3 regions of the Actinoallomurus sp. CA-150999 genome follow, and region 1 is predicted to be linked to each of the others. Evidence: riboswitches for the same ligand, from Rfam matches in the RefSeq annotation. Region 1 holds a riboswitch; each other region holds the start of a gene.
The links. A riboswitch is a leader RNA that binds a small molecule or an ion and turns the genes downstream of it on or off. The one in region 1 is predicted to bind cyclic di-AMP.

Region 1 (10,017 bases):
TGCAGCACGCCTGCGTCGGTGTCGAGGGTCCATACCGCGCCGCCGCCGACGACCGGCGATCCCTTGACGGCGGCTCGCGCGGTCCAGACCCGGCGCAGGTCGCCGCCGGAGGAGACGTCGACGCGCTGCAGGCCGTTCTCGCAGGGCAGGAACGCAGAGGACCCTGACCGGGCCATCCCTCCGAAGGAGACGCAGCCGGGCAGGGAGGCGCGCTGGCCGCCGATCCCCCCGAGGTCGCGCGCGTCGAGCAGGTAGATGTCGCCCGTCTTGCCGGCGATGAGCACCCGCTCTCCCGGGAGCAGGAGGGGGCCCGTCGAGCCGAGATCCTGGTCCTCGCTGTTCTCCTTGCCCCAGCTCTTCGGCGCGAAGTACGACAAGCGGCGGGACAGGTCGGGTGACAGCCGCAGCACCGAGTCGCTGCCGTCGTAGGGCCCGCCGACGCTCGCGCCGTTCCCTACGGCGACGTAGACGTCGCCGGACGCGCCGATGGCCGGGCCGGACGGCGCCCAGATGCCGCCCATCCGGCTGGTCGGAACGGCGTACGAGGCGACCGGCCCCTGGCCATCGGTTTTGTACGCGGCGACGTAGCCGACGTAGTTCCCGCAGTCGCCGTCGAGCCCGCCGAACGGCACGTACACCCGGCCGCCGGCGACCGAGAGGGCGCCGCGCTGCTGTTCCGCCTTGCTTTCGCGGCCGGCCGCGACGTCGAGGCCGCGGGTGAACCGTACGCTGCCGTCGGCGGTGTTCAGCGCCACCAGGGTGTGGCGCCCGCCGGTCGTCTCGGCCGCGACGAACACCGTGCGCGTCGCGGCGTCGTACGCCGGCGTCCCCGTGATGCCGAGCGGGTCGATGTTCCCGCAGGGCAGCGCCGACTGCGGCACGGGCGTGCCCAGGTGCCGTTTCCAGACCTGCCGCCCGGTCGCCAGGTCGAGCGCGTAGACGGTGTCGTTCTCCGTGCCGACGTACGCCGTGCCGCCGACGACGACCGGCTGCCCGTACACCGCTCCGTCGAGCCGCGCCGTCCAGGCGTCCGCGAGCGTACGCGGGGCGGGGAAGCCGGCGGCGTACCCGGCGCGGTCGTTCGATCCGTGGTAGGTCGGCCAGGACACGGCCGTACGCGCCGGCGCCGACGTGCTCGTGGGGGCGCCGCTCGGTGCGGGTGAACGGGTGTCCGCTCTCGACCCGTCGCCGGAGCCGCATGCCGTGGCGGCGGTGAGGACGATGAGTGCGACGCCGTACGCGACCCTGCCCATGGCCCCATTCTCGCCACAGTCGGCGGTCCCGCGCAGGGCGCTCGGCGATCGCACCGCGGATACCGCGCATCCCGAGCGCGATCGCGGCGCCCGCCGCGGCCCCGGCGGCCACCGTCGCCTCCGTGGGGAGCTAGCGGAGGTAGTCCGGGTAGCCGTACCCGACGACCTCGGAGACGGGGCGGATGCGAATCTTGACAGCCTTGTCGGTGTTGCCCTCGATGGTCTCGATCGTCCCGTCGCGATCGTCCTTGACGACGAGACCGACGTGTTCGATGCCGCCGACGGTCTTGTCGCCCGAGAAGGAGAAGAAGACGACGGCGCCGGGCCTCGGGACGGCGCCCCACCGGCCCCGCTGCTGGAACCACTGGGCATGGGTGTGCGTGAACGCGTCGACTCCGATGCCCGGCGCGCCGGCCCGCGCGCCGACCCAGGAGACGAACATGTCGCACCAACTGGCGTCGGCGTAGTCGCTGATCTTCCCGCCGTACCGCTGGGCGCCCGTCTGGGCGGCCGGGGTGGACATGAACCACTGGTTGAACTTGGTGCTCCCGGCCGCGTCCGCCGTCGTGCCGACCTGCGAGAGCGCGACCTTCAGCACGTCGGCGGCGGAGACCTGGGAGTGACCCTTCAGCACGATCATGCGCCTGAGCACGGTGTCCAGGTCCGGGACCGGATCGTGGTCGGCCACCACGGAGACGGGGCCGCGGAAGTGCGGGGCCGCACTCACGGAGAGCTCGGTGGCCACGGCGGCACCGACCAGGGTGATACCGGCGATCGCGGCCTTGAGCGCCGTGCGCTTCAGCCGGGACGGAGGGGGATGTCGAGCGGACACAGGGGTACTCCTTCGGCTTCCATGCCGCTTACCGGGTTAGCTGACGGGTTCGGGCGTGGAAGCTGCCCTACGGCACGATGTGCCGATTCACCCCAACACTTCGGTGGGTCCCCGGCTCCGCGAGCTGCGGATTCAGCGGGCGCTCGCTCGTGCGAGCGGTTCGTACAACAGCGTAAGTCACGTCCGGCGCAGCGGCGGCGGGAGCGGTGTCCGCCCGGGGACGAGCGTTCAGGGCGCCACCGCCTCGGCGAGCGCGCGGAAGATGAGCGCCGTGGAGGTGGCGCCGGGGTCCTGGTGGCCCTGGCTGCGGGGCCCGAGGTAGGAGGCGCGGCCCTTGCGGGCGATCATCGGGATGGTGGCGCGCATGCCCTCTTCCGCGGCGTCCGCGGCGGCGGAGGCGGACGTGCTGAGGGCGGCTCCGCCGCGTACGGCCGCCTCGAACGCCTCCACCGCCGGACCGAAAGCATCGATCATGGTCTTGTCCCCGAGGCGAGCGGCACCCAGTTTCTGAACCGCTTCCAGGCCGGCCCGCAGTGCCGCGAGCAATTGTTCGGCGGTCACGCTCGGTTCGGTGAGCTGCTTGCCGATGGCGCGGAACGCCATCCCGTACAGCGGGCCCGCCGCACCGCCGACGCTCGACGACAACGCGGTACCGGTTTTAGTGAGAATTTCCCCTACCGTGTTGAATTCTTTGCCATTGAGCGTGCTTCGCACGACGGAGAAGCCACGCTGCATGTTGACGCCATGATCGGCGTCGCCGATGGCCGCGTCCAGCCGGGTGAGATAGTCGGCATCGCGGTATATGGCCGCGGTGATCCCCCGCACCCACGCCAAGGTCGTCTCGATGTCCATTTCGCTGTCCAAGGCGGTGAGTCTGGTGACATCGTTACCGACCAGGCTAAGGCTCATGGCAACGGGATGGCCGAGTGGCCACCGGGGACGCCGTCAGCCTGATCGTGGGTCATGGCCCTCGTCGACCGTGTGATCAGAAGCCGGTTCACGGATGCGGAACCGAGTTCGGAGATCCGCAGCCGACGGGCGTACGGGCGTCTCGGCCGGTGACGGTCCCGTAAGAACACCGAGGAGCAGCGGTCCGGCATCTGTCTCGCATGCTGAGAGCGGATGAAATCCGCAGGTCGTTCGCTATTGATGAACCGAATTCAGAGTTCTAGATTGATGTTCATAACAACCTGCCGACCGTCCCCACCCCCGTTGTCCGGCGGGGCGGTCGAGCCGCTGCGAAGATCGGCAGCGGATGATCTCCTGCCCCCGGCAACGACGCACAGGCGGCAGGCCGGCGGCCATTTCATCGGTGGCGATCAGGCATATGTCCTAGCCGGTCAGAGGAGATCGGACGATCTTCTGACGTGGAGAGGAAATGCGAACAGCCGTAACAGGCCGACCGGTGGGAAACCTGCCGACGGAGATGACGAGTTTCATCGGACGTGAGCGCGAACTCGCCGAGGTGAAGCGGCTGCTGGGCGCCGGCCGTCTGGTGACGTTGACCGGCATCGGCGGCGTGGGCAAGACCCGCTTGGCACTGAGCGTCGCGACCGAAGCCCGGCGAGCGTTCCCCGACGGGGTGTGGCTCGTCGACCTGGTCGCGTCGGAGACGCCGAAGTCGCCCGTACGGATGGTCGCGGAGACTCTCGGCCTCCGGAACGTCGAGGACCCGGCCGGGTTGGCGCGGCATCTCGCCGGAAAACGGATGCTGCTGGTGCTGGACAACTGCGAGCACCTGATCGACGAGTGCGCGGCTCTGGTGGGGGACCTCCTGTGCCTGACGACCGATGTGCGGATCCTGGCGACCAGCCGGCAGCTCCTCCGCGCCAACGGGGAGCATGTCCTGGAAGTGCCGTCGCTTCCCGTGCCGGAGACCGATGAGGCGTCGGCGGACACGGCGCTGCGGTACGCGGCGGTGCGCCTGTTCGGCGAGCGGGCGTCGGCCGTCGTGCCGGAGTTCGCCGTCTGTGACGCCAATGCCGCGGCGGTGACGGGGCTTTGTCATCGGCTGGACGGTCTCCCGCTCGCGATCGAGTTCGCGGCGCTGCGGATGCGGATGCTGTCGGTGGAGCAGATCGTCGATCGGCTGGATCAGCTCTTCCTGCTCCTCCGCAGCGACTCCCCGGTCGCGAGTCCGCGCCAGAAGACGTTGCACGGGCTGATCGATTGGAGCTACGACCTGTGCTCGGCCGAGGAGCGCACGCTATGGGCCCGGCTGTCGGTCTTCTCCGGCGCGTGCGATCTGGAGACGGCGGAGCGGATATGCGACGACGGCATCCTCACCGACGCCGTCCTGGAGGCGGTGGCCGGCCTGGTGGAGAAGTCGATCCTCGGCAGGGAGGCCGACGGCTCTCGGACGCGGTACCGGCTGCTGACGGCACTGCGCCGGTACGGGCAGGACCGGCTGGTCGAGTCCGGTGAGGAGCAGGCCGTACGGCGGCGGCACCGCGAGTGGTACCGGGACCTCGCCGAGCAGGCCGGAGCCGAGTGGTTCGGCCCTCATCAGGTCGAATGGGTCGACCGGATGGCCGGCGAAGAGGCCGAGTGGGCCGCGGTGCTGGAGTCCTGCCTGAACGAGCCGGGCGAGGAGCGGACCGGTCTGGAGATGGCCGCCGCGTTGTGGAGCCATCCACTGTCATTCGCCTCTCTGGGCGACGGCCACCGCCTGCTGCAGCGGGCCCTCGCCGCGGATCCCGCTCCCAGCGCCGCACGGGCCAGGGCGCTGTGGGCCGACGCCTGGCTGTGCCTGCGGCGCGGCGACCTCCCGGCGGCGGCGCCGCTGCTGGAGGAGTGCCGCGAACTGGCCGAGCGGCTCGACGACCAGGCGCAGCTGGCCGGGGTGGTCCAGCTGACCGGTCTGGCGGCGGTGCTGAAAGAGGACTTCCCGCGGGCCTGCGCGCTGCTGACCCGGGCGCTGGCCTACTACCGCGCCGCGGGCGACCACGGCCGTTCGTGGACCACGCTGCTGCACCTGGCCACGGCCGCCGTCTTCATGGGCGACGCCCGCGCCACCGCGCTATGCCGTGAATGCGAGGAGATGTGCGAGGCGGCCGGTGCCCGATGGTCCCGCCGGGAAGCGCAATTGATCAGCGGCCTGGACCTGTGGCGACGCGGTGACGCGCGGGCCGCGACCGGCGTGATCCGTCAGGCCCTGCGTCCGCCGCGTGTCCCCTCGGAGCGCCTGGGCCTCGCGCACTGCGTCGAGGCGCTGAGCTGGATCGCCGCCGATCAGGATCGGCCTGAATACGCGGCCGAGCTGCTGGGCGCCGCGGACGCCCTCTGGCGATCGGCCGGGGCAGCGCTGCCGGGACTCGGGCCGGTGGCGCGTGCGCACGCCGACTGCGAGATCGGCCTCAGGCGAGCACTCGGCCAGGACGCGTTCGCCGAGGCCCACGCGCGCGGCGGACGGCTCACCCCCGAGCAGGCGATCGCCCGAGCCCGGGATGAAGAGCCCACCGCGTCCGAAACGGCGGACGAGGCTCGAACGGGCGTCGCCGGCGCCCTCACCCGCCGGGAACGCGAGATCGCGGAGCTCGTCGCGCGAGGCTTCAGCAACAAGGACATCGCCAGCGCCCTCGTCATCGCCCCGCGCACCGCCGAGGGCCATGTCGGGCGCATCCTGTACAAGATGGGTTTCACCTCCCGAACCCAGGTCGCCGCCGTGTGGGCCGCGGAATACGGCATCGGCTGACCTCACCCGACGTCCACCGGGAAGCCAGAAGGCGATTCACCATTGATGAACGCCGTTCGGGGCCGGCCCCGTACGGCAAAGGCGTTCTCCGGTCAGCCGGCACGCCGGGTACGGCCGCGGGTGGCTCCGAGCTCCCGCGAGAGATTGCGCCCCGTCTCCCGTACGGCGACCGCGATCTCCTCCCGCCGGGACTCGGACAGCAGCCGCTCGACCGGACCGACCACGCCGATGGCGCCCGCGACATCGCCGGAGCGCGCGAACACCGGTGCCGCGACACCGGCGTCGCCCAGGGCGGACTCCTGATCCTCGATCGTGTACCCGACGCTCCGCGCGACCGTCAGTTGCTCGGCGAGAGCCTCAGGGTCGCTCACGCTCGCGCCGGTCAGCACGCCCAGCTCACTGCCCAGGAGCTCCGTCTCCGTGGCCTCGGGCCCGAACGCCACGATCGCCTTGCCCAGCGCGCACGTGTTCCAGGGGATCGTGGCCCCGACCTCCAGGATCTGGACCGCTCCCTCGGGCCGGAAGACGTGGTGGACCACCAGCACGTGATCACCGGTCAGCACCCCGACCCAGATCGCCTCGTTCACCCGCGTCGCCAGCGCGTCGGCCCAGATCATGGACCGGGTGCGCAGCTCGTGACCGTCGAGATAGGCGTTGCCCAGTCGAACCAGCCCGGGGCCCAGCGCGTACTTGCTGGACTCGGGGTCCTGTACGACCAGCCCTTCGGTCTCCAGCGTGCGGAGCAGCGCATGGGCGGTCGGCTTGGCGACCCCGATCCGCTCCGCGAGCTCCGTCACGCCCAGCCTCGGGCCGGTGGCCGCGAGCTCACGCAGGATCTGAGCCGCGCGTTGCACTGACTGGATCATGACCCGTCCGTGCTTTCGTCATCGGCGAACCAGGTTCCGCGAACCAGATTATCGTTCCGCCGCCCTCGACGGCATCGCCGCGCCGCAGGGGAAGTCCTTACCCGGCGGACGCAGCGATGCCGTCGAGGGTGTCGATGGTCTTCCGGTCGAGGTGGACGTCGCCCGCCGCGAGGTTCTCCTTCATGTGGGCGGGGTCGACGGTGCCCGGAATGAGCAACGTGTGCGCGTAGGTCGCGAGCAGCCACGCCAGGCCGACCTGCGCGGGTGTCACCCCGAGGGACGCGGCGGCCTCGGTCACCGCCGGATGCGCGGTGACCTTGGGAAAGTTGGGAAACGCCGAGCCGAGGGGGAAGAACGGCACCCAGGCGATGTCGTGCTCACGGCACACGTCCAGCACCGGCCCGCTCGTGCGGTCGAGGACACTGTAGGCGTTCTGCACGCAGACGATCCCGGCGGGCAGGGCGTGGCGCAGTTGCTCGGCGCTGACGTGGCTCAGCCCGATGCTGCCGATCTTGCCCTCGTCCCGCAGGGCGATGAGCTCGGCGAGTTGGCCGTCGAGGTCGACGACCTGGTCGCCTTCGGCCAGAAGGCCGGGCGGAGCGTCGGCGCGGCGCAGGTTGACCACGTCCAGCCGCTCGACGCCCAGAGTGGCGAGGTTCGCCTCCACGCTCGCGCGCAGTTGCTCGGGCCGCTGGGCCAGGACAAGGCCGGCCTGGTCGTCGTGTTCCGCGCCGACCTTGCTCACCAGCACCAGGTCCTCGGGATACGGCGCCAGGGCGTCGCGGATCAGCTCGTTGCACCGGCCGGCGGCGTAGAACTGCGCGGTGTCGATGTGGTTGACGCCCTCGTCGACGGCGGAGCGCATCATCGCGATGGCCGACTCGGGCTCGGGGGCCGGGCGGCCGTGTCCGCCGGCCAGATGCATCGCTCCGAAACCGACCCGGGCTACCCGGCGTCCCGCGAGCGTGGCGTTGCCACCCGGGGCCTTCGGCGCGCTTCCGACTGTGCTCATGAGAACGCTCCCGTTCGTCGATGGCGTAGTCTCATTGATGCGGAGGGTCCTCCGCTACGCTGAGGCTAGCATAAGCGGAGGATCCTCCGATTATGCGTGAAGCCGCCGAGCCGACCCGCCTGTATGCCGCGCGACTCAGCGGGCGGATGCCTCGGTGAAGGCCGCCGTCGTGAGGGCCGTCGCCGTCCGCACCGCGCTCGCGATCGCGTCGTCGGCCGAAAGGCCGCACAGGTCGGTCAGCGTGAACAGCGCCTCGGCGCTGACGATGACCGCGAGGCCTCGTTTGAGGTCGGTCATCGCCGCGGGGGTGAGAGAGGCCGGCCCATCGGCGTCCTCGAAGGGCGCCAGGGCGTGGTCGATCAGGCCGAAGCGGATGCCGGGGCGGGCCGTCGGGTTCGCGGGCGCCGTGATCGTCTGGGAGATCATCGCGCGTACCGCGCCCTGATACGCGTCGACCCCGCGCAGCAGGTACTCACAGGCGAAGGCGACGCGCTCGGCCGGGTCGGCCGAGTCCGCGATCGGCGCGAGGGCCTCCGTCGGGTCGGGCCACGCTCCCGCCAGGGACTCCCGCAGAAGCGAGACCAGGTCGGGAAAGTAGCGGTAGGCGGTGGCTTCGGAGACCAGGGCGGTCCGTGCGACCTGCGGCATCGTCACCTCGGCGCCGGAGCGGGTGAGCTCGCGGCAGGCGTCGACGATGGCCTTGCGCGTGCGGGCCTTCTGATTCGCGCGTCCCGTGGTGCTGCTATCGACCATCGACAGGTGACCTCTCTCGTCATGATTGGCATGCCTCCTTATGAGAGTGTACTTGCATGAAATGTGAGTGGCTTGTACCGTAACGAGAGTTCACTCTCATGAAGGAGACGTCATGGCCAAGGTTTCGATCGTCGGCCCCGATGGTGGCGAAGTCGTGCAGCTGGGACCCACCACCATGCGGATCCTGGAGGACGGCAGCACCACCGGGCACCGCCTCGGAATGGGCGAGATCACCGTTGCTCCGCACACCGACGGCCCGCCCCAGCATCGGCACGGCCGACACGACGAGGGCTTCTACGTGGTCTCGGGGACCGCCCGGTTCACGGTCGGCACCACGACGTACGACGCACCGGCCGGCACCCTCGCGATGATCCCGCCGGGTGCTCCGCACACCTTCGCCAACCCCACCGACGAGCCGCTGGTGCTGCTGAACACCTTCACTCCCGACCTGTACGTGCAGTACTTCCGTGACCTCCGGGACATGATCGAGCAGGGCGGGACGCTGACCCCGGAGTCGACCGTGAAGGTCATGAACCGGTACGACACCGAGCCGGCCACCGACTACGCCGACTGACGAGCACATCTCGACGCCGACCGCACGCCGCGGTTGACCAGCCCAGGAACAACCCCCGTTAAGGAGACCCACCTGCCCATGACCACATACACACTGTCCACCTCCTTCGGCGACATCCCGCTCACCGTTCCCGAACGCGGGCAGGGCCGCCCCGTCCTGCTGCTCCACGGCGGCGCGGGCCCGAACTCGGTCGCCGGGTTCGCCGACCTGATGGCCGCGCGCTCCCCGCTACGGGTGCTGACCCCCGTCAATCCCGGTTTCGGCGGAACCCCCCGCCCCGACGGGCTCGATTCGATCCGGAGACTCGGCGAGCTCTACCGCGACCTGCTCGACCATCTCGATCTGCTGGACGTGACCGTCATCGGCAGCTCGATCGGTGGCTGGGCCGCAGCGGAGGTCGCGCTGTGCGCGAGCGAGCGCGTCGAGCGACTCATCCTGGTCGACGCCGTCGGCCTGGACAGCGCCGAGCACCCTGTCGCCGACTTCTTCTCCCTCACGCTCGACCAGGTCGCCGACTTCAGCTACGCGAATCCCGACGCCTATCGGATCGACCTCGGCGCGCTGACCGACGAGCAGAAGGCCGTCACCGCGGGCAACCGGGCGGCCCTGCAGGCCTACGGCGGCCGCTCGATGTCCGATCCGAGCCTGGCCGCACGCCTGGCCGGCGTCACCGCCCCCACTCTCGTCGTCTGGGGCGAGGCGGACCGGATCGCGACACCGGCCTACGGCAAGGAGTACGCCGCCGCCATCCCCGGCGCCGCCTTCCACCTCATGCCGGACGCCGGGCACCTCCCGCAGATCGAGACCCCGGAGGCACTGCTGACCATCGTCGACCGGTTCATCGGCGACCAGCCGACCTGACCGGCCGCTTGATACACCGCAGGCCGGGTCACTGCGGTGTCGCGAAGTCCTGCGTCCACCAGGGGCCGCCGCGGCCATCGGCCACGCCGACGCCGATGTCCTTGTATCCGCAGTTGAGGATGTTGGCGCGGTGGCCGGGACTGTTCATCCAGCTGTTCATGACGGCCGTTGG
Region 2 (10,017 bases), 1.1 Mb from region 1:
GGGGTGGGTGGTCCCCGTGGTCCTCGCCGCTGCCGCCGCCGGCCCGGCATTCGGTACGCTCGCCGCCGCCCGTGCCACCCGCGATCGCCGTGTCCCCGCCAACCGGACCGCACGCCGCTGGGCCGTCCGTACCGGCCGGCTGCGCCGCGCCACCGCCGAGGTCGCGGTTCTGATCGCCGCGGTCGCCGCCTTCGTCGCGCTGCACCAGCGCGGGATCCTCCCATCCGCTCCCTCCGGCGACGCGTCCGGGGCGGACGGTGGCGTGGCGCTGCCCGCGAGTGCTCCCGCTCTCGGCGTTCTCGCCGGCGCGCTCGTCCTGCGGCGGCTGCTGCCCGCCGGGACGCGCCTCGCGCTGAAGCGGGCACTGCGCTCGCGCCGCCCGCTGGCGGTGTTCGGCACCGCGCGGGCGGCCGTGACGTCCGCTCGCGTGCTGCCGCTGCTGGTCCTGGTGACCTCCGCCGCGCTGGCGTCGTTCGCGCTCACCCTCGACGCCACCGCCGACCGGGGCCTGGCCGACGGCGCGTGGCGTACCGTCGGCGCCGACGCCCGCCTCGACATCGCCCCCGCCGCCGCGGCCTCCACACCCGCGCTCGCGCGGCGCATCGCCGCCGCGCGGGGAGTCCGGCAGGCCGTCGCCGGGCAGGTGACCGACCGGGCGCGCATCGTCGCCGACTCGGTGGTCGTCGCACCGCGCCTGGTGATCGTGGACACCTCGGCGTACCAGCGGCTGCTGGCCTCCACCCCACTGCCGCACGCGCCGACGCTCGCCCGGCTCAGGGCGACCGGTCACGGCGACGTCCCCGTGCTGGTGCGCTCGAGCAATGGCACCCTACGGCGCGGCATGCGGCTGCAACTGCTCCGGGACGGTGCCCCGGCCATCCGGCTCACCGCCGTCGGTACGGCACCCGCCGTCGGTGACGCCGATGACGTCATCCTCGTGGACGCCGCGGCGATCGCCGCCGCCGGACTGCCGGCCGTCCCGAACACGGTGTGGGCGACCGGCCCGGGAGCAGCGCGAGCGGTCACCGCGAGCGCCGTCGCGGCGAACGCCGTACTCCGCGCGGACGTGCTGCGCGCACGCCGTGCGGCGCCGCTGACCTCGGGGCTGCTGCGGTTGACCTGGGCCTCGGCCGCGATCCTGCTGGCTCTGGGACTGCTCGGGCTCGCCCTCGGCACGGCCGCGAGCGCGCCGGAACGGTGGCAGACCCTGACCCGGCTGCGGACCCTCGGCCTGCGGCCACGGGACGCCCGCTGGGTCGCCGCGGGCGAGTTGCTGCCGCCGGTGCTGGTCGCCGCGGTGGGCGGCCCGCTGATCGGGGTACTGCTCGCACGCCTGACGTTCGGCCCGCTCGCTCTGCGGTTGCTCACCGGGCAGGCCGCCGACCCGCCCCTGGTGCTGCCGTGGTGGTGGCTCGGTCTGCTGATCGTCGCGTTGCCGGTGGCCGTCGCCGTGGCGGTACCCGTCGAGTCGGTGCTACGACGCCGGCGCCGATTGAGCGAGGTCCTCCGCGCGGGATAGCTCCGTGCCGGCCGGTCGGCGGCTTCTCGGGATCAGCTTGCGACGTCGACGGCCGCTAGCGCCGGGCGGATGAGGTGGAGCAGTTCATCGTGCAACGTCCGGTACTGACGCCTGCCTCTTCGCCGTAGATCTCATCGTCGGGGAAACGGCGGTGCAACTCGGTCCGGATCAGACTTTCGACCGCGAAATCGGCGTCGGTCACCTCGCTGCCATCGCGTTTCTCCACGACGCCGAAGTCGGCCGCGAAGAACCGCTCCGCGGCCACCCGCCCGGCCCGCTCCGCGAGCGCAACGGCGAAGTCCAGCAAATCCCGATCCACCGCGGCAGGGGTCATTCCCGCACGCTACCTGAGTCTGATCACAACAAGCCGCCTCCACTGGAGCCGGAAGCCTCAGAAGGAAGTCACCCACGGTAAGGACATGCGCACCGACACGGCGCCGTGATCTGCACTCCGTAACGGAAGGTGCACGCAGCGTACGATAAATCACGTTTCGGTGGTTTTATACACATTGATGCCCTACGCTCCGTAGGACTCGACTGTCCCATGCTTCACACAAGAGCACGACCGTCAGCCGAATCCCTGCAGTGCAGGGAACCGGGGACCCAGGTACCTGGGGTGAATCCGCAGCGCCCGGCGCTCGGAAGGGCATCTCCCGCCCGAACCCGACAGCTAACCCGGTAGGCGTGAGGAGAGGAGTTCGTACGTGGCATTTCCATATTCACAACTCAAAAGTTCCGGCTTTCTGAGGGGCATTACGGCCTTGACGGCGAGCGCCGCCCTTCTTCTTCCCGCGAGCAGCGCATACGCGGCCACCAAGCCGTCACCGACCGCAGCAAAGAACAAACTGGACAAGCTCAACAGCCAGGTGGACAAGCTCGCCAATAAGTACGACAAGGCGAAGACACAGCTGGATGCGGCGAAGAAGCGGCTTTCAGTGATCAACAATCAGATCGCCACTGAAAAGCCCAACTATCAGAACCTCCGCGTTCGGGTTGCGCAGATGGCCGTCGCCGCCTACAAGAACGGCACCCTTGGCAACACCGCCGTCATCGCCTCCAAGGATCCCGAAGGGACCCTGCAGAATATGTCGGCCTTCGTCGCGCTTTCCAATAGCCGAAGCCAAGAGATGACGGCATTGCTGGCATCGACCCAGCGCCTCCAGCGCGATCAGGAAGAAGCCAAGGCAGCGCTGCAGACCGTCACCACGACCACGTCGACGCTTAAGAAGCAGAAAACCGCCGCCGAACAAGCGATCGCCAAGCAGAAAGCACTGTTGGCCAAGTCCACCAGCTCCAGCTCAAGCAGCAGCAGCTCAAGCGGCAACAGCAGTAGCAAGGGCAGCGGTAGCAGCCCCACCGGCTCCGCGTCCGGCTCGGCGAGCAAGGCGGTGAATTACGCCATGGCTCAGCTGGGTAAACCCTACGTCTTCGGCGGTACAGGCCCGTCGGGCTATGACTGCTCCGGGCTGACGATGATGGCCTGGCGCGCCGCCGGCGTCAGCCTTCCCCGCGTCGTCCCCGACCAGTACAGCGCCATCCGCCACGTCTCCAAGTCCGACCTACAGCCCGGTGACCTGGTCTTCTTCGACGGCCTTGGCCACGAAGGCATTTACGTCGGCGGCGGAAGATTCATCCATGCCCCGCACACCGGCACCGACGTGCAGTACGCCAGCATGTCCAACAGCTACTGGACCGCGAACTACGTCGGCGCCGGCCGCCCGTAATCAACGGGCCCGTCGCCCGCGTGATCGCTGGACCGAGGGGAAGGCGTCGTACGTCCTGGACCGGATCGACGCCTTCCCCAGACCGGCTGCAACAACATCCTTCGCACAACCGTCCGCGTGCGCATCGGCATCGGCGTATGGCCGCTAGAGGAATGCGGAGAGCAGGAGGGCCATCCCCAGGCCCAGGACGCTGACCAGCGTCTGGGTGGTGGTGTGGATTTTCGTGGCCTTGCCCATGTCCATCCCGAAGGACTCCTTGACCAGCCAGAATCCCGCGTGGTTGACGTAGTTGAGGCCGATCGAGCCCGCACCGATGGCGATGACGACCAGCGAGGTGTGCCAGCTGTCGGACGCGGTCACCAGTGGCGCGACGATGCCGGTCGAGGAGACGATCCCCACCGTCGCCGATCCGGTGGAGGCGGAGAGCAGTAGTGCGAGCAGCCACCCCAGCAGCACGACGCTGATGTGCGCTCCACCGGCGGCCGAGGCGATGGCGTGGCTGATGCCCGTGTCCTCCAGCACCTGGTTGAAGGCGCCGCCCCCGCCGATGATCAGCAGGATGCCGACCACGGCCTTGAGGCTCTCCGTGACGGACTGCCGCACCGCTTCCCCTGACCTGCCTTGGGCCAGTCCCAGTGCGACCAGCGCGACGAGGAAACCGACCAGCATCGCGATGACGGGCGTACCCACCAAGAGGGTCGCGCTACGCAGCTGGTTTCCGTCGGGCAGGGCGATCTCCGCGATGGTGCGCAGCAGCATCAACACCACCGGAATGAGGATGCAGGTCACCGCCCAGGCGATCGGTACCGGCCGCTGCGCTGCTGCAGAATCGTCGCCCCGTACGGCAGGCTCTGCGTCGTCCGCGCGCTGCCGTACGAACTGGTCGACCAGGGCCTGGTCGGGGTAGACGTCGATCCGCGGGGCCATCCAGGTCGCGAAGACGGGGCCGGCCAGGATGACGGTGGGCACGGCGCAGACCAGGCCGAGCACAATCGTCTTGCCCAGGTCCGCGTGCAGTCCGGCGACGGCGGCCAGCGGTCCCGGGTGGGGCGGGACCATGCCGTGCAGGGTGGCGAGTACGGCGATGGTGGGGATCACGAGCATGGTGTACGGCGAGTAGCGCGCGTGCCCTTGCCTGCGCATCCGGTCCGCCACGCTGAACACCAGCGGCAGCAGCACGATGAGGCCGACCTCGAAGAACATCGGGATGCCGATGACGAACGCCGCAGCGCTCATCAGCCACGGCACTGTGCGCGGTGTCGACCGGCGCACCACCGCTGCGGCGATCACTTCCGTGGCGCTGGAGTCTGCCAGCAGACGGCCCAGCATGGCGCCGAGAGCGAGTGTGATGCCGACGTTGCCGAGGACATCGCCGGCACCTTTCTCGATCGAATCGGCGATCTTGGCGACGGGTTCGCCGCCCGCCAGTCCGACCCCGATGGACACGACCAGCAGGGCGATGAAGGGATTCAACCTGAGCCGCGAGTTGATCAGCACTAAGAGCAGGGCAACCGAAACGATCAGTACGGCTATCAGCCCAGGCGTCGACGTTGCCACCGCAGGACCTCCTCGATACCTCCGGAACCGGTTCCGGAACGGTTCCGGAAGTGTGGCGGACGCGGAGGGCGGAGGTCAAGGTCGGATGTCGGCGGGCTCACGCGCAGAGCGATCGTCGGCGGCACCAGGCATCAGGCGCACCGGCAACTCGTGGACCTCGGGCGGCTCCGGGGCGCCCTCGATCGCGCGCACCAGCAACTGGACCGCACGCGCGCCCAGTTCCGGCAGCGGACGCGGGACCGCGGCGAGCGACGGCTCGGCCAGCCGGGCGGTGCGCTCGTCGCCGAAGCAGACCACCGCCACATCCTCCGGGATTCGCCTGCCCGCCCGGCGCAGCGAGCCGAGCGCGGCCAGGGTGAGGTCATCGGAGCAGCTGAAGAGCGCGTCGAAGCGCGGGCCATGGTCGACCGCCACGTGGGCGTCCGCCCCGACCTCGACGATCCGGTCGGAGGAGAACTTGAGTCCGGCTTCGGCGAAGGCGGACTGGCAGCCGGCCGCACGGGCACGAGCGCCGCTGGCCGCGTTGTGCGGGAGCAGCACGACGACCGACGTACGCTCCTGCCGCATCAGATAGCGGCCGGCCTGGTACCCGGCGCTCCAGTTGGCCGTCCGAACGATCGTCGCCTCCGGGTCGACCAGGTCCTCGTCGACCACGATCACCGGTCGCGAGCGGTCCCCGCCCGACGGCGTCCGCACCGGGCCGACCAGGATCGTGCCGTCGATGGGCAGCTCCGCCGGGTCCTGCGGCGGCATCGAACCGTCCGGCCCGACCGGCCGGACGAGCACCTGGTAGCCATGGCGTTCGGCCTCGGCCATCGCCCCGGACAGCACCCCCGCCCAGCCTGAATCGGCCGGCGACACGTGCAGCACGATCAATCGGAAGCGGCCGGTGCGCAGCGCCTGCGCGACCCGACTCGGCTGGTAGCCCAGCTCTTTCGCGATCTCCTGGATCCGCGTCCGAGTCGCCTCGCCGACTTCCGGGTGGTCCGCGGACAGCGCGCGTGAGGCGGTCGCCTTCGCGACTCCCGCAGCCCGGGCCACGTCGGCAAGCGTCACGCGCCTCATCGGCCGTCCTTTCCAGGACTCCGAGGCTCCGAAACCGGTTCCGGAGCCGCTGCAAGGCACGCTACCCCACATGCCACGCCGCACGCCGCGATCGGTGCCGGCGCAGAAGCGCCGCAGGGCCCTGTGTCCAGTACCTCTGCCGGCACATGTACACAGCTGCGTACGAATGATCGTGCCGAGGCTTTCGACGCGCTCGGTCTCATCGGCGGATGAGGCACGGCTCCGGTCATGATGGGGGCATGCGGCGAGTGGTGATCCTCGGGCGCGGCGGCGCCGGCAAGTCCGTCTTGGCCCGACAGCTCGGCGAGGTGACCGGTCTGCCCGTGGTCGAGCTGGACACGCTGTTCTGGCAGCCTGGGCTGGTCGCGACGGACCCGGCCCGGTGGGCGGCATGTCAACGGGAACTGGTCCAGCGTGACGCTTGGATCCTCGATGGTGACCTCGGGCCCTACGACAGTGACCCGCAGATCCGCCTCCGGGCTGCCGACACCGTCATCGTGCTCGATTTCGCCTTCCTGCGATGCGCGTGGCGGACGATACGCCAAGGCCGCGAACGCGGCGACTACTGGCGCTGGATCTGGGCCTATCGACGCCGCAGTCTCCCGGCCGTGATGCAGGCGATCAGCGCTGCCGCTCCGGACGCCGAGGTCCACTTGCTGCGCAGCCCCCGTACGGTCCGGCGCTTCGTCGCGCGACTCCGGCGGACGGGCACCTAGCCGAAGGTGCGGCCGATGTTCGGCGTTCGCGCGCAGCGCAGTGCGGCGCGGATGACGGTGGCAGGATCGCCACGATGGTAGACCTGCTCGGCGGGTTCAATACCGTCCAGGAACTCCTGGTAGCGCACGGCATAGGCCAGGTGTGCCAACGGTTCGGCGATGGCGAGTGCCCGGGCCGGCTCGCAGTCGGGCAGCCGGGTCTTCCATGCCTCGATCCACGCCTTGGCGGCAACGGATCGCTTCGCCGTTGGCAGGTAGTCGCAGGCCCGCAGTCCGTCCAGCACCGGGTTGCCCACATAGGCGTCGGCGAAGTCCACCACAACCGGTGGCCCACCGTCGCTGCGCCAGTTGCCGGGGTGGAAGTCACCGTGCACGATCGTGTCAGGCAGACCACAGTCGTCCAGCGCGGGCCAGCGTTCCTGCAGACCACGCGCTGCCGCCAGCTCCTCGCTGGACAGCTCAGCGCTGAAGGGTCGATCGAGCAGTTCACGGATCTGGCCGGCGAGGACGGCCCGGCGCCGGTCACGCAGTCCAGGCAGGTGGCCGGCCGCCCGTACGGCGACCGCGGCTTGGGCGGCCACCAGGCGGCTCACCGCGCTGGTGATGATCTCGGCGGGGGCGTCCCAGCAGTCCACACCGGGCAGATGCTCCAGCAAGACCCGCCCGGGCCCCGCCGCGAGGACCGTCGGAACCAGACCCGGATCCACGCGCGCGAACGCGGCGATGACGGCCGCCTCATCGGCGGCGAAGTGCGGCGTGGCCTTCAACCAAACCGGGCCCTGCCGGGTGGGCAGGCGCAACACGGCGGCCAGGTTCCAGGTCCTGCGCTGCTCCGCCGGCCCGGTCATCGGACGATCCATGGAGGCCAGCGTGTCCGCGGCCCAGCCGAGCAGCTCCCTCAGCCCCTCCATCCGCGCCCACGGGGAACGCCGTTCGTGCGGCTCGGCCAACGCGGGGTGCGCGACGCCCGGCGCGGACAGTAGCCCGGCCGCGGGCCGCCGCAACGCCTCGACGTGATAGGTGACATGACCGTCCCGTCCGCCGTCCCCACCCTCGACGCCGACCAGGCGCAGCACCAGCACCGGTACATCCAGAACCCGGCGCAGGTACGCGACGACCTGCTCGACCTCCGCCCACCACGCGACGTCCACCGCGGACGGCCCGATGACACCCAGGCAGTCCGCGCCAAAGGTCACCACCGCACTGACCGTCCGCCCCATGTCGCCAGTGTGAACGGCCCACATCGGATCGGCGACCGAATATCCACCAGGACCTGCGCCGCAGCCCTGGCAGCCGGCTCATCGCGGCTGAGCGGACGGGCCGGCCGCTTCGGCTGGTCGCGATGGCCGCCGTAGACTGCGCGACCGTGGTAGAGATCGTGCCGCTCGGCGAGGTGACCTGTCCGTCGGGCGAGTTGGCGCTGATGGACGGCGGCTACCTCGGGCTGTGGTCCGGCGACCGCGTACCGGACGACGTGCGGCGGCCCGACGTCCCGCTGGCCGTCGACTTCGAGGTGGTCGGGCGCGATGCGGACGCCGCGGCGCGGTCGTTCGGCCGGCAGTCCGGCCGCACCGTCTATGACATCCCGCAGGATGCCGTCGCGGAGTTCGCCTCGCTCTTCGATGACCACTGCCGTGAGCGCGGCCACCAGGCGTCGCTGCGCTCCTTCCCACGGCAGGTCCCGCACCGTGACCGCGTCCGGCGAGCGATCGCCGGAGCCGACCCGGACTTTCTGATCAGCGGCGTGCCGGTCATCGCCATCGGAGGCCTGCCCACCGACCGTCCGCTGCCGGTCACCGCGACACCGCACGGCGACTGGGGTTGGATGCACATCCGCATCGTGGTCAGTGACGAACCAGTCGTCGGTACCCGCTCGCTGGGCAGGATCGGCGTCGACTACGCCCGGTTCGTGGTTGCCGACGCGGACGCGCTGAACGCATGGATACACGACGACACGATCGACGGCCTGGCGGACGTCGTGTTCTGGGGCAGGCACGAGACCGAGATCGCGGCTGAGTTCGGTGCCACCCGTACCGGCACACCCGGCGACGATCACTACGGCTGGCTCAACCTGCCGGTCCGCGAAGCGTACGCGAAGGCGGTCGCGTTGAACGATCGCCGGAGGACGGCGTCGGACCGTAAGTTCGCCTTCGATCTCCGTCCACACTCACATCACTGGCGGGTGATGGCCGATGTTCGCGCGTCCGAGAATGAGGCCGCCTCGATAGACGTCGGCGGTGCCCGCATCATGTTCGCGATGACATCTATCGGCGACGGGTTCTTCCCGGTCCACGTCGAACTCGATGCGGCGGGTGCCCCGGCCGCCATCGAGGTGACGATCCGCGGCGCCGAGGATTGACCGTGGTCTGATCAGACGGTTGAAGGCGAGCCGTCTGCGTCCGGCGGCTCGCCTGGGTTTCACCGTGGGTTCCAGCCCGAGAACGTCTCTTGTACGTCGTGGGGGGAGCAGGCGAGGGCGGCCGGGTCGGGTTCGGCTGCCGTGACGTCGGGGAGATGGACGATGAGGTCGTAGGCGTCGAGTGGGTTCAGGCCGACGTGGAAGGTGCCGAAGCGTTGCCGGGCGGCGGCGCGGACGGCGTCGGCGTCGGCCGGTGACAGCCGCCGGAGGTCGGTCGCGAAGGGCCCGTCGTGACTGGCGGCCATGAGCGCGTCGAGGGTGTCGGGCTCCGGTGGCCCCATCTGGGTGAAGAGTGTGCCGGTGTAGAAGTCGGCATCGGTGTTGAGGGTTTGACCGGTTCCCGTGGTCGTGCCGATGACGAGGTAGTCCTCGCCGAGCCGGTCGGCCAGGTGCATGCCCGCAGGTGTCGCCGCCTCCGGCATGCCGGGCAGGGCGAGGGGCCGGCGCTGGATGTGGCCGTTGTGGGCGGCCAGCACGATTCGGTCTTCGCGGCGCAGGATCCACTCGAGGTTGTCCGCGATCGCGGCGGCGCGGTCGAACATCACCGTCAGCCGGTCGCCGCAGGCCATCGCACGGGCGAGCGCGTCGAGGGTGATCGTGAGGTGCAGCGAGCGCAGTGCGCGCTCGTACGCGCCGGCCGTGGTGCGCCGGGCGTACTCGAGGCGGCGTCCGGTCATGCGTACGGTCAGTTCGGCCAACCCCGCGGTCAGCGCGTCCTTGGTCTGGGTCGCGAGCTGCGCATAGGCTCCGATGGCCGCGGGGATGGAGAACGCCGATGACGCGGCGAAGACGGCGGCCGTCTCCCGGATGCTCGGATCCACCTGGTACTCGGGATCGGCCTGCGCCAGGTAGGCGATGACGGCGTCCAGGCTCGGCAGCAGGGACGCGTTGGAGCCGGACAGGTCGGCGCCGTAGAAGCCGACCGGCCGTGCGGCGGTCCGGTTGTGGTGCCGCATCCACTCCAGGTGGGCGCGCATCTGGGTCCACGGTCCCATCAGCGAGGTCATGCCGCCGGCC
Region 3 (10,017 bases), 1.9 Mb from region 1:
ACTGGCCCGACCCCGCCCGCGTCCGCGACGTCGCGGGCCAGCTGTCCAAGCTCCCGCCGCTGGTGTTCGCGGGCGAGTGTGACCAGCTCAAGGCGCACCTGGCCGCCGTGGCACGCGGTGAGGCGTTCGTGCTGCAGGGCGGCGACTGCGCCGAGACGTTCTCCGGCGCGACCGCCGACGACGTGCGCAACAAGCTGAAGACCCTGCTGCAGATGGCCGTCGTGCTGACCTACGCCGGGAGCGTCCCGGTCGTCAAGATCGGCCGGATGGCGGGCCAGTTCGCCAAGCCGCGGTCGAAGCCGTCCGAGGTGCGCGACGGCGTCGAGCTGCCCGCCTACCGGGGCGACATGGTCAACGGGTTCGACTTCACCCCGGAGGCCCGGGTGCCGAACCCGGAGCGCCTCCTGCGCGCCTACCACGCCGCGGCCGTGACGCTGAACCTCACCCGCGCCTTCACCCAGGGCGGCTACGCCGACCTGCGCCAGGTCCACGCCTGGAACCACGACTTCGTCGCCGAGAGCCCGGCCGGCCAGCGGTACGAACGACTGGCCGGGGAGATCGACCGGGCCCTGGCGTTCATGCACGCCTGCGGAGCGGACCCGGAGGAGTTCCACCGGGTCGAGGTCTACTCCAGCCACGAGGCGCTCCTGCTGGACTACGAGCGCGCCCTGACCCGCATCGACTCACGGTCCGGCCTGCCGTACGACGTCTCCGCGCACTTCCTGTGGATCGGCGAGCGCACCCGGCAGCTCGACGGCGCGCACGTGGACTTCATGCGCCACATCCGCAACCCCATCGGCGTGAAGCTCGGGCCGACCACGACCGCCGAGGACGCCCTCGCGCTCATCGACCTGCTCGACCCCGACCGGGAGCCCGGACGGCTCACGTTCGTCACCCGCATGGGCGCCGGGCGGATCCGCGACCACCTCCCCGCCCTGGTGGAGAAGGTCACGGCGAGCGGCGCCCAGGTCGCCTGGATCTGCGACCCGATGCACGGCAACACCTTCGAGGCGGAGAGCGGGTACAAGACCCGCCGGTTCGACGACGTGATGGATGAGGTCGCCGGCTTCTTCGAGGTGCACCGGGCGCTCGGCACCCACCCGGGCGGCGTGCACATCGAGTTCACCGGCGACGACGTCACCGAGTGCGTCGGCGGCGGCCACGACATCGTCGAGGACGACCTCCACCAGCGGTACGAGACCGCCTGCGACCCCCGGCTCAACCGCGGCCAGGCGCTCGACCTCGCGTTCATGGTCGCCGAGATGTACCGCACCGGAAAGTAGCGCGAGCGACCCGTCCGGGGCCGGCGGCCGTCACACGACGCGGACGGCGCCGGCGAACGGGCGGGTCGACAGGTCCGCGACGCGGACGTGGTCGCCGGTGTGCGGCGCGTGGATGAATTTCCCGTCGCCGATGTACATCCCCATGTGGTGGATATCGGAGTAGAAGAACACCAGGTCGCCGGGCTCGAGCTGGTCCCGGGAGACGTGGACGCCGGCGTTCCACTGGTCGCCGCCGTAGTGCGGCAGGTTGACGCCGACCTGCTTGTAGGCCCACATGGTCAGGCCGGAGCAGTCGAATCCCCGGCCGGGTGCCGCGCCGCCCCAGACGTACGGCACGCCGAGCTGCGACAGCGCGGCCCGTACGGCACCGACCGCCTTGCCGGGGCCGCCGGGGATGGGGGGCACCTTCTCGCCCTTGCCGGCGCGCTCGACGGCGTCGCGCAGCAGCGGCTTGCGGACCTTCTCCAGGTCGTGCTTGATGGCCGCGCGCTGCTGGGCGAGCTGGACCCTGAGCCGGGCCGCCTGCGCGGCGCGCTCCCGGGCGTCCTGGCCGGTCCACTGGGCGTTCTGGATGGCCTGGGTCAGCTGCCGGATCTGGGTGTCGTCCTGCTGCGTGAAGTAGTGCAGGGTCGCGGCCCGGTCGAGGACGGCGCGCGGGTCGGAGGCGGCGAGAAGGGCGGGGGTGTCGTCGTTGCTGCCGCTCATGTAGCGCATCGCGACGAACCGGCCGACCTTGTGCTGGATGGCCTTGAGCGCCTGCGCGGCCCGGGCCGAGGTCTGGCCGGCGACGACGGCCGCCCGCTGGGCCTGCTCCAGGCGTACCTTGAGGCCGTTGTACTGCTCGGTCAGCTGCTCCAGCTGGTTGTTCAGCTGGTCGGCGCGCTGGCGGAGCGCGTCGATGCGGGAGCCGGGCCGGGCGGTGTCCGCCATCGCGGGCGACGCGAACCCGGCGACGACGAGGGCCAAGGCCGCAGCGGCCGTACGGCAGCCCGCGCCCTTCGGGAGGCGGCGCGGGTCCGGTGCGAAGGCCACTGCGGCCGTACGGCGGGCCGTGGCCTTCGAGGGGCGGCGCGGGTCCTGCGTGGAGGCCACTGCGGCCGTGTGACGGCCGGCGGCCCTCTGCGGGTCGTGTGTGAGGGTCACGACGGCCGTACGGCGGGCCGTGCCCTTCCCGGGATGATGGGGATCGCGGCTGTCCGCAGGGTGCGATGACGCCATCCAGTGCTCCTCTCCTCAGGCCGCCTACCGGGTTAGCTGACGGGTTCGGACGGAAGAGAAGCCCTACCGCGCACCGTCGGCGACGGGCGCGGATTCACCCCGGATGCGAAGGCGGGAGGTGCCCCGTGGCTTCGCGAGTGGGTCCCCGGTTCCCCGTTGCGTCGGCTGACGCGACGGGCGATTCGGCGGTCCGGCCGTCTCTCGGCCGGTGACGACTCGCTGGAGATTAACGGATAGTGACGGGGCGACCAACGAGAACATGCGGAGATGGCCCGGGGGATCGGAGGATGGTCACTCTGGGTGATGCGGGGGCTGGTCCTTTGCGCCTAGACGCACGCGGTCCCCGCCCCTCCGGATCGGGAGGAAACGGGGACCGGCGTGACGTTCGGACGTGCTCGCTCAGGAGAGGACGGACTCGGCCTCGGCCTCGGAGCTGTTCTGGACCACCGCCGCGTGCAGGGTGTTCCAGAACGCCAGCTCGACGTCCTCCTCCAGCTCCGAGATCTTGCCCCAGAACTCCTTGTCCTCGGCCAGCGCGGCGGCCTCGGCGGACAGGATGGGCATGACCATGGTGCCGGCGTCGGCGGCGTCCAGATCGGCCACGCTGACCTCGGCGGGCAGCTCGACCGGCGTGCGGTGGTGCTTGCCGCGCTTGCGGACCCGGACGTTCGGCGCCGCGACGGGCACCTTCACCTTCGACTTGCCGACGGCCAGGGCCACCGTGCCGAACAGGACGACGGCGAGCAGCCCGGTGAGGGCGGCCTGCTGGTCCGGCAGGGAGGTCGGCGCGGGCGCCGGGTCGTGCGACGCGATCGTGCGCGTGTCGCCCAGCGCCGGGGCGTCCTGGCCGATCTCCTTGACCGCGGGCGTGGGGGCGGCGTGCTTAGGAGCGTACTTCTGGTCGTTCTGCGCCGTCTGCTGGGCGGTTACGGGGGCGGCCTTCACCTTCACCTTGGAGGGGTAGCCGAACCCGACGACCTGGCTGATGTCCCGGGTGGCGCGCAGCAGCGCGTTGTTGTGGTTGGCCTCGATCGTGTGCAGCGTGTGGCCGTCGACGCGCTCGACGATGCCGACGTGCTCGATGTCCCCGATGCTCTTGCCGCCCGACCAGGAGAAGAAGACGATCGCGCCGGGCTCGGCCTTGTGGCCCCAGGCGTGGTGCTTCTTGAACCACTGGGCGTGGTCGGGAGTGGAGGCGAACTGCCCGGTCCAGTCCTCGACGCCGGCCTTGTTGGCCGCCCACGCGAGGAACATGTCACACCAGGGAGCGTCCGTGTAGGAGGAGTCCTTGTCGACATGCTTGCCGTACCAGTCGCCGAATTTCGTGTAACCGTCGGCTTTCTCGTGGTAGCCGAGCTGGCTCTTGGCGACCTCTAGCAGTTTCTGACCTATTGAATCCATATCTCCCCTTAGGCCGCCTACCGGGTTAGCTGACGGGTTCGGGCCAGAGAGGAGCCCTACCGTGCGTGACGGATTCACCCCAAGGGACAGATGGGTCCCCGGCTCCCGCGCCGCTGGCTGCGCCGTCGGGATTAGGCGGTCGGCCTGCAACCCCCTGGTTGGAGGTTGGTCACAGCCCGATCTCGGCGAAATCTAGCCGAACTCTCGCAACAACGGCAACGCGTTCGGAAACGAAAGTCTGGCATCACTTGCTCACCGAGCGTAGCTGCGTGTGCCGCCCGCCGACCGGGCAACGCCCGAAAAGGTGCTCTCACGTGCGGCGCAGCCATTCGAGGACGTCCTGCGGCGGCGCCGAGAAAAGCCGAGTGCCGTGCCCGCCACCCGAAAAAAGTGACGAACACGGCACTCGGGCCGACGCTTCCTCAGTGGAAGTCGGGTCGCAGGATGTCGATCCCGCGGGTGTTGTCCGCGACGTAGACGTATCCGTCGTGCCAGTACGGCGCCCACGACATGGCGTCCGCGGGCCGGAAGTAGGCCACCTGCTTCGGATGCGCCGGGTCCCGCACGTCGAGGAAGCGGGTGCCCTGCGAGTAGAAGGACTGCACGAGGACGTCGTGGTGCACGGAGAAGTAGTGGGCCGAGCAGTCGTCGGTGTCCGTCCGGCTGCCCTCCTGGCCCGCCACGCTCCAGGTGCCGACCGTACGCAGGCGGAAGGGCTTGTCCGGAGTCGACCGCCAGCCCTCACCCCCGTACGAGCCGTGCAGCGAGGCGATCACCAGCCGGCCGTCGTCGGCGCAGCCGGGGTTGAACGCCTCCTCGGTGCCGTAGACGAGGTCGCCGCCGCCCGGCGCCTCGTGGGCGGTCGAGCCGACGGGCCGGAACGAGTTGTGCATGAACTTGGACGGCGCCGCGGTCTCGCTGATGCCGCCGCCCGCGTACGGGATCGGGTCCCAGGCGCGGGCCACGCGTACGGTCCGCTGGACGGGGTCCCAGTGTCGTCCCTGGGTCCAGTAGCCGCGGATGCCGCCGCGTCCGGACGCCCACGTCACCCCGGCCGCGTCCACCTGGATGTCGTGGACGTAGTCCGTGGTCCCGTCGTTGCGGCCCAGCTCGATCGGCTGGGCGAACGTGCGCGGATGCCTCGGGTCCCGTACGTCGGTGACCCAGACCGGGCGGCCGCCCCAGTCGGCGGGCATCCAGTCGGCCTTGGCCGGGCCGCCCGTCCAGAGGTACCGGCAGTCGTCGACGCAGCTCGTCGTGTGCCCGGCGGGGATCTTCTCGTACGCGAGCTGCACCGGCTTGGCAGGGTCGGCCAGGCTCACGATGTAGACGCCGGACTCGCCGGTGTGCGTGTTGCCGTTGAAGGCGCGCGGGTCGCGCGCCATGAAGACCAGCTTGCGGTGCGGGTCGGCCTCGGTGTCCTCCGTCTCCCACATGCCCGGCATGGACAGCGTCCCGAGCGCCTTCGGCGCGGCCGGGTCGGTGACGTCATAGGTCTTCAGGCCGAACTCCCCGGAGACGTACATCACCTTCCGGTGCCCGTACGTCAGGAAGCCGAGGGAGATCGCGCCCTTGGCGTCGGGGAGGGTGGCCGCGAGTCGCACTCCCTTCACGGCGCTGGAGGGCGGCAGCGGGGCGGCGTGGATCTGATGTGCGATGACGTCCTGCTGGACGGCGGGCTTGGTCGCCTGGTCATCGTCGTCGCCGCCGGGCGGGCAGGCGAGGGCGGGACCGGCCATCGTCACCACGGCGGTGGCCGCGGCCAGGACGGACAGGGACAGGGTGCGCAGGGCTGTCACATCTCTCCTCGGGTCTGGCGAAGGAGCATGATCTGACCGGACGCTATACAGCGCGGTCAAGAGGATCAAGGGCTCGGCGCGGCCACCGGGCTCGGCGGTGAGGTGCGCGGCCGGGAGGACGTCCCGCTCATCGTCGCCGTACGGCGATCCGCGTCGCGCTCGGAGCGCGGTCGTTCATCGCATCATTAACCGATCCTGAAGCGGGCCTTAAGCGCCTGTCGCCGCGGTTCCCCGGCCGCTTCGCTGGACACCTGACGCGGTCGTCACCGAAGAAGTCGTCACCGAAGAAGGGGAATTCGTGAACAGCAGGATGATCGGCAGAAGGTCGTTCCTCGCGTCCGGCGCAGTCCTCGGCGCCGCGGCGCTTGCCACGGGGTGCGCCCCCGCCACCCGGGCCCGGCGGACCTCGGCGACGGCGGGCGGCCTGCCGCTGACCGTCGTGAACCGGACGGGGCGGTACGCCGGCGGGTCGATCTTCATGTACATCGTCGGCGTCGACCCGGCGACCGGGACCCAGGGGCACGTGACGGCGGACGGCAGGTTCGTGCCGTGCGCGTCGTCGGACAACGGGTCCGGCGGCAACACCGACTACGCGATCCCGCTGCAGGGCTCGGGAGACACGACGGTCGCCCTCCCGAAGATGTCCGGCCGGGTCTACTTCTCGCTCGGCGACCGCCTGCGGCTGCGGGTTGTCACCGACGGCAACGGCAAACCGGCCCTGCAGTATCCGGCGGGCTGGGTGAAGACCGACCCGAACTACGGGATCCTGCACGACTGGATCGAGTTCACCTACAACGACGCCGGCATGTTCTGCAACACCACGATGGTCGACATGTTCAGCGTCCCGCTCGCCATCCGGCTCGCCGGGACGCGCACACAGACCACCGGCACCCTCGTCGACGGCGGCCGCGACCAGATCTTCGCCGCGGTGGCGAAGCAGCCGGAGTTCGCCCGGCTGGTCGTCGGGGACCGGATGCGCGTCATCGCGCCCGGTCATGGCATCGAGGCCGGGCTGTTCCCGGCGGACTACTACGACGCGTACATCAACGAGGTGTGGTCCAAGTACGGGGGGACGCCGCTGACGGTCCGGACCGACGCGGGCACGTTCACCGGGAAGGTCGCCGGGGACCGCCTGTCCTTCACCGGCGGAAGCCGGACGCCCGCGTCCATCGCCCGGCCCTCGACCCGCGACGTCCTCTTCTGCGACGGAGCGCTCGCGGCACCCAACGACGGGGTCACCGGCCCGGTCGCCGCGATCCTCGGCGCGGCGTTCAACCGGTCGACGCTGCTGTCGGACGCGAGCCAGCCGGTCACGGACGCCGCCCGGTTCTACCGGGCATCGGCCACCAACCACTACGCGCAGGCGATGCACGCGGCGTCCCGGGACGGCGCGGCGTACGGCTTCGCGTTCGACGACGTCGCCGGCCACGCCTCCTACATCCAGGACAACGCGCCCACCTCGGCGACCGTCACGCTGACGCCGTTCTGAGCCACGCCATGGTATTAATAATAAAATATGGTTAGTTGTTGGGACTTTATGGCCGGAATCGGTCAGCAGCGCCCTGTGGACCGATCCATCCTCCGCGCGGGCGCCCGGGAGCGGAGCCGCCGCCGAGGCGGCCCGCGCCCCGGACCACCGACGGCGACGGGCCAGGACGTCGGCGCAGGCCCCACCGCCCGCCCCGGCGTCCGCCCGGCCCCGGCGCTCGCTCGTCCGAGGGGTGCCCGGTCCCGCCTCACCGCTCCCCGGTCCGACGTATCGGGTACCTGTCAGCCCGGACGAGTGGCCGTTCGTCTTCCTGTTGAATCACGGGGGACGAGCGGGCCGGTGAGGGAGGGGCGACGGGCATGAGCGAGACGACGTCCGGGCGGTACGCCGGCCGGGTCGGCCTGGTGACCGGAGGAGCGTCGGGCATCGGCGCCGCGACCGCCCTCCGCCTGGCGGCGGAGGGCGCGGCGGTGCTGATCGTCGACGTGTCGCCCGACGGCGAGGCCGTCGCGAGCCGCGTCCGGGACTCCGGCGGCCGGGCGGTGTTCCTCGCCGGCGACGTCAGCCGGGAAGAGACCTGGGAGCGCGCCGCCCGTACGGCCGAGGAGTCGTTCGGCGCCGTCGACGTCCTGGTCAGCAACGCGTACGTCGTCGAGGTCGCGCCCGCGCACGCCATGTCGCCCGACTCCTGGCGCCGCCAGATCGACGTGTGCCTGACGGCCGCGTTCCTGGGCGCGCGACGGCTCCTGCCCGGCATCGCCGAGCGCCGCGGCGCCATGGTGATCACCTCGTCGGTGCACGCCCTCGTCGGGCTGCCCGGCCACCCGGCGTACGCGGCGGCCAAGGGCGGCCTCGTCGCGCTGACCCGGCAGCTCGCGGTGGAGTACGGCCCGGCTGCGCGCGTCAACTGCGTCATCCCCGGCCCGATCATGACCGCCGCCTGGGACCGCGTGGCCGAGACCGACCGGGCGAAGAGCGTCCAGGCCACCGTGCTCCAGCGGTTCGGCGAGCCGGACGAGGTGGCCGCGGCGATCGCGTACCTCGCCTCGCCGGACGCCTCCTACGTCACCGGCACCGCCCTGACGGTGGACGGCGGCTGGAGCGTTACAAAGGACTCGGCGTGACGCGTGGCGCAGGGCGGCTCCGAGGCAGTGGATCGCGGCCGGGGGATGGCGGCGGCATGACGCGTGGTTCCGGGCGGGCCGGGCGCCGTGGATGCCGGTCGGGGGATGGCGGCGGTGTGACGCGTGGTTTCGGGCGCGGTGGGTGGCGGTCGGGGGATGGCGGCGTGATGCGTGGTTTCGGGCGGGGCGGGCGCGGTGGGTGGCGGCCGGGGCGCGACAGGGCCCTCGGCGGGACGCGTCGCGCCGAACGGGACGGGGGCTGACGTCGTGGCGTCCTACAGCGGCCGTGGGCTGCACGGACAGACCGTCGAGGCCGTCGCCAACATGATCTTCACCGGGGAGTTCTCCGACGAGGACTGCATCGACATCGCCGGGCTGCAGGACAGGCTCGGGGTGAGCTCCACGGCGCTGCGCGAGGCGCTGAAGGTCCTCGCGGCCAAGGGGCTGATCTCCGCCCGGCCCAAGCGCGGCACGTTCGTCCGGCCCCGGGCGGACTGGAACCTCCTGGACGGCGACGTCATCCGGTGGAAGTTCGCCGCCGGACCGGACGACGCCTTCCTCCACGACCTCCACGAGATCCGGTGCATCATCGAGCCGAGCGTCGCCGGGCTCGCGGCGCGACGGCGCGACGCCGCGCAGCTCGCGGCCCTGCAGAAGGCACTGGAGCGGATGGACCGGGCGCGCGGGAACGTCGACGCCACGACAGCCGCCGACCTGGAGTTCCACCGGGCGCTCCTCGTCGCCAGCGGCAACGAACTGCTGATCAGGATGGACGTCATGATGGGCGCCGGCCTGGCGAGCCGCGACGCGCTCGTGCACAGCGCGGCCGGCACCGCCGACGCGGTGCCGAGCCACCGCGCGGTGCTGGAGGCCATCCGCGCCGGAGACGCCGGCGCCGCCGAGGAGGCCATGCGCGCACTCCTCCTGCAGTCCTGGCGCGACCTGGACCGGGTCCGCGGCGAACATCGGGTCCACGACGAACACCGCGTGAACACGCGTACGGAACGGGAAGATCGGGGCAGAGAACAGGAATGAAGATCGCCAGGATCGAGACGTTCCTCGTCCCGCCGCGCTGGATGTTCTGCCGTGTCGAGACCGACGACGGCCTCGTCGGCTGGGGCGAACCCGTCGTCGAGGGCCGCGCCGAGGTGGTGCGCACCGCCGTCGACGTGCTCGCCGAGTACCTCATCGGCCAGGACCCACTGCGGATCGAGGACCACTGGCAGGTGCTGACCAAGGGCGGCTTCTACCGTGGCGGCCCCGTACTGTCGAGCGCGGTCGCCGGACTCGACCAGGCGCTGTGGGACCTCGCGGGCCGGTACTACGGGGCACCGGTGCACGCCCTGCTGGGCGGGCCGGTCCGCGACCGGGTCCGCGTCTACGCCTGGGTCGGCGGCGACGAGCCCACGCGCCTCCGCGACGCGCTCGCCGAGCAGGTGGAGGCCGGCTTCACCGCCGTGAAGATGAACGTCTCCGGCCGCCTGTCCCGCGTGCCCACCGCGGCGGAGATCGGCGAGATCGTCGAACGCGCCGAGATCGCCCGCGACGTGCTGGGCCCCTCACGCGACTTCGCCCTCGACGCGCACGGCCGCGCCACGGTGCCCGCCGCCCGGCGGATCATCGCCGCCGTCGCGCCCCTGCACCCCATGTTCGTGGAGGAACCGGTCGCCCCCGAGTACCTCTCCCGGCTCGGTGAGCTGGCG

Region 2: another riboswitch for cyclic di-AMP. It lies ahead of ACQP2O_RS50520 (NlpC/P60 family protein); the one in region 1 lies ahead of ACQP2O_RS45075 (CHAP domain-containing protein).
Region 3: another riboswitch for cyclic di-AMP. It lies ahead of ACQP2O_RS36670 (CHAP domain-containing protein); the one in region 1 lies ahead of ACQP2O_RS45075 (CHAP domain-containing protein).

What each region holds. Positions count from the first base shown of each region.
Region 1 covers NZ_CP192063.1:9,789,735-9,799,751, reverse strand. The annotation lists gene ACQP2O_RS45080 (PQQ-binding-like beta-propeller repeat protein) at 1-1,253, opposite strand, end outside; gene ACQP2O_RS45075 (CHAP domain-containing protein) at 1,384-2,085, opposite strand; cyclic di-AMP (ydaO/yuaA leader) riboswitch at 2,097-2,233, opposite strand; gene dhaL (dihydroxyacetone kinase subunit DhaL) at 2,314-2,994, opposite strand; gene ACQP2O_RS45065 (ATP-binding protein) at 3,512-5,779, shown strand; gene ACQP2O_RS45060 (IclR family transcriptional regulator) at 5,872-6,645, opposite strand; gene ACQP2O_RS45055 (aldo/keto reductase) at 6,743-7,657, opposite strand; gene ACQP2O_RS45050 (TetR/AcrR family transcriptional regulator) at 7,793-8,410, opposite strand; gene ACQP2O_RS45045 (cupin domain-containing protein) at 8,523-8,984, shown strand; gene ACQP2O_RS45040 (alpha/beta fold hydrolase) at 9,063-9,845, shown strand; gene ACQP2O_RS45035 (sigma-70 family RNA polymerase sigma factor) at 9,874-10,017, opposite strand, start outside.
Region 2 covers NZ_CP192063.1:10,913,644-10,923,660, forward strand. The annotation lists gene ACQP2O_RS50510 (FtsX-like permease family protein) at 1-1,519, shown strand, start outside; gene ACQP2O_RS50515 (inositol monophosphatase family protein) at 1,575-1,853, opposite strand; cyclic di-AMP (ydaO/yuaA leader) riboswitch at 2,080-2,218, shown strand; gene ACQP2O_RS50520 (NlpC/P60 family protein) at 2,224-3,243, shown strand; gene ACQP2O_RS50525 (GntP family permease) at 3,388-4,800, opposite strand; gene ACQP2O_RS50530 (LacI family DNA-binding transcriptional regulator) at 4,876-5,865, opposite strand; gene ACQP2O_RS50535 (hypothetical protein) at 6,105-6,581, shown strand; gene ACQP2O_RS50540 (aminoglycoside phosphotransferase family protein) at 6,578-7,801, opposite strand; gene ACQP2O_RS50545 (hypothetical protein) at 7,948-8,940, shown strand; gene ACQP2O_RS50550 (erythromycin esterase family protein) at 9,000-10,017, opposite strand, start outside.
Region 3 covers NZ_CP192063.1:7,926,421-7,936,437, reverse strand. The annotation lists gene ACQP2O_RS36680 (class II 3-deoxy-7-phosphoheptulonate synthase) at 1-1,283, shown strand, start outside; gene ACQP2O_RS36675 (NlpC/P60 family protein) at 1,314-2,501, opposite strand; cyclic di-AMP (ydaO/yuaA leader) riboswitch at 2,506-2,684, opposite strand; gene ACQP2O_RS36670 (CHAP domain-containing protein) at 2,901-3,902, opposite strand; cyclic di-AMP (ydaO/yuaA leader) riboswitch at 3,901-4,050, opposite strand; gene ACQP2O_RS36665 (LVIVD repeat-containing protein) at 4,325-5,701, opposite strand; gene ACQP2O_RS36660 (glycoside hydrolase family 64 protein) at 6,012-7,190, shown strand; gene ACQP2O_RS36655 (SDR family NAD(P)-dependent oxidoreductase) at 7,550-8,314, shown strand; gene ACQP2O_RS36650 (FadR/GntR family transcriptional regulator) at 8,582-9,349, shown strand; gene dgoD (galactonate dehydratase) at 9,346-10,017, shown strand, end outside.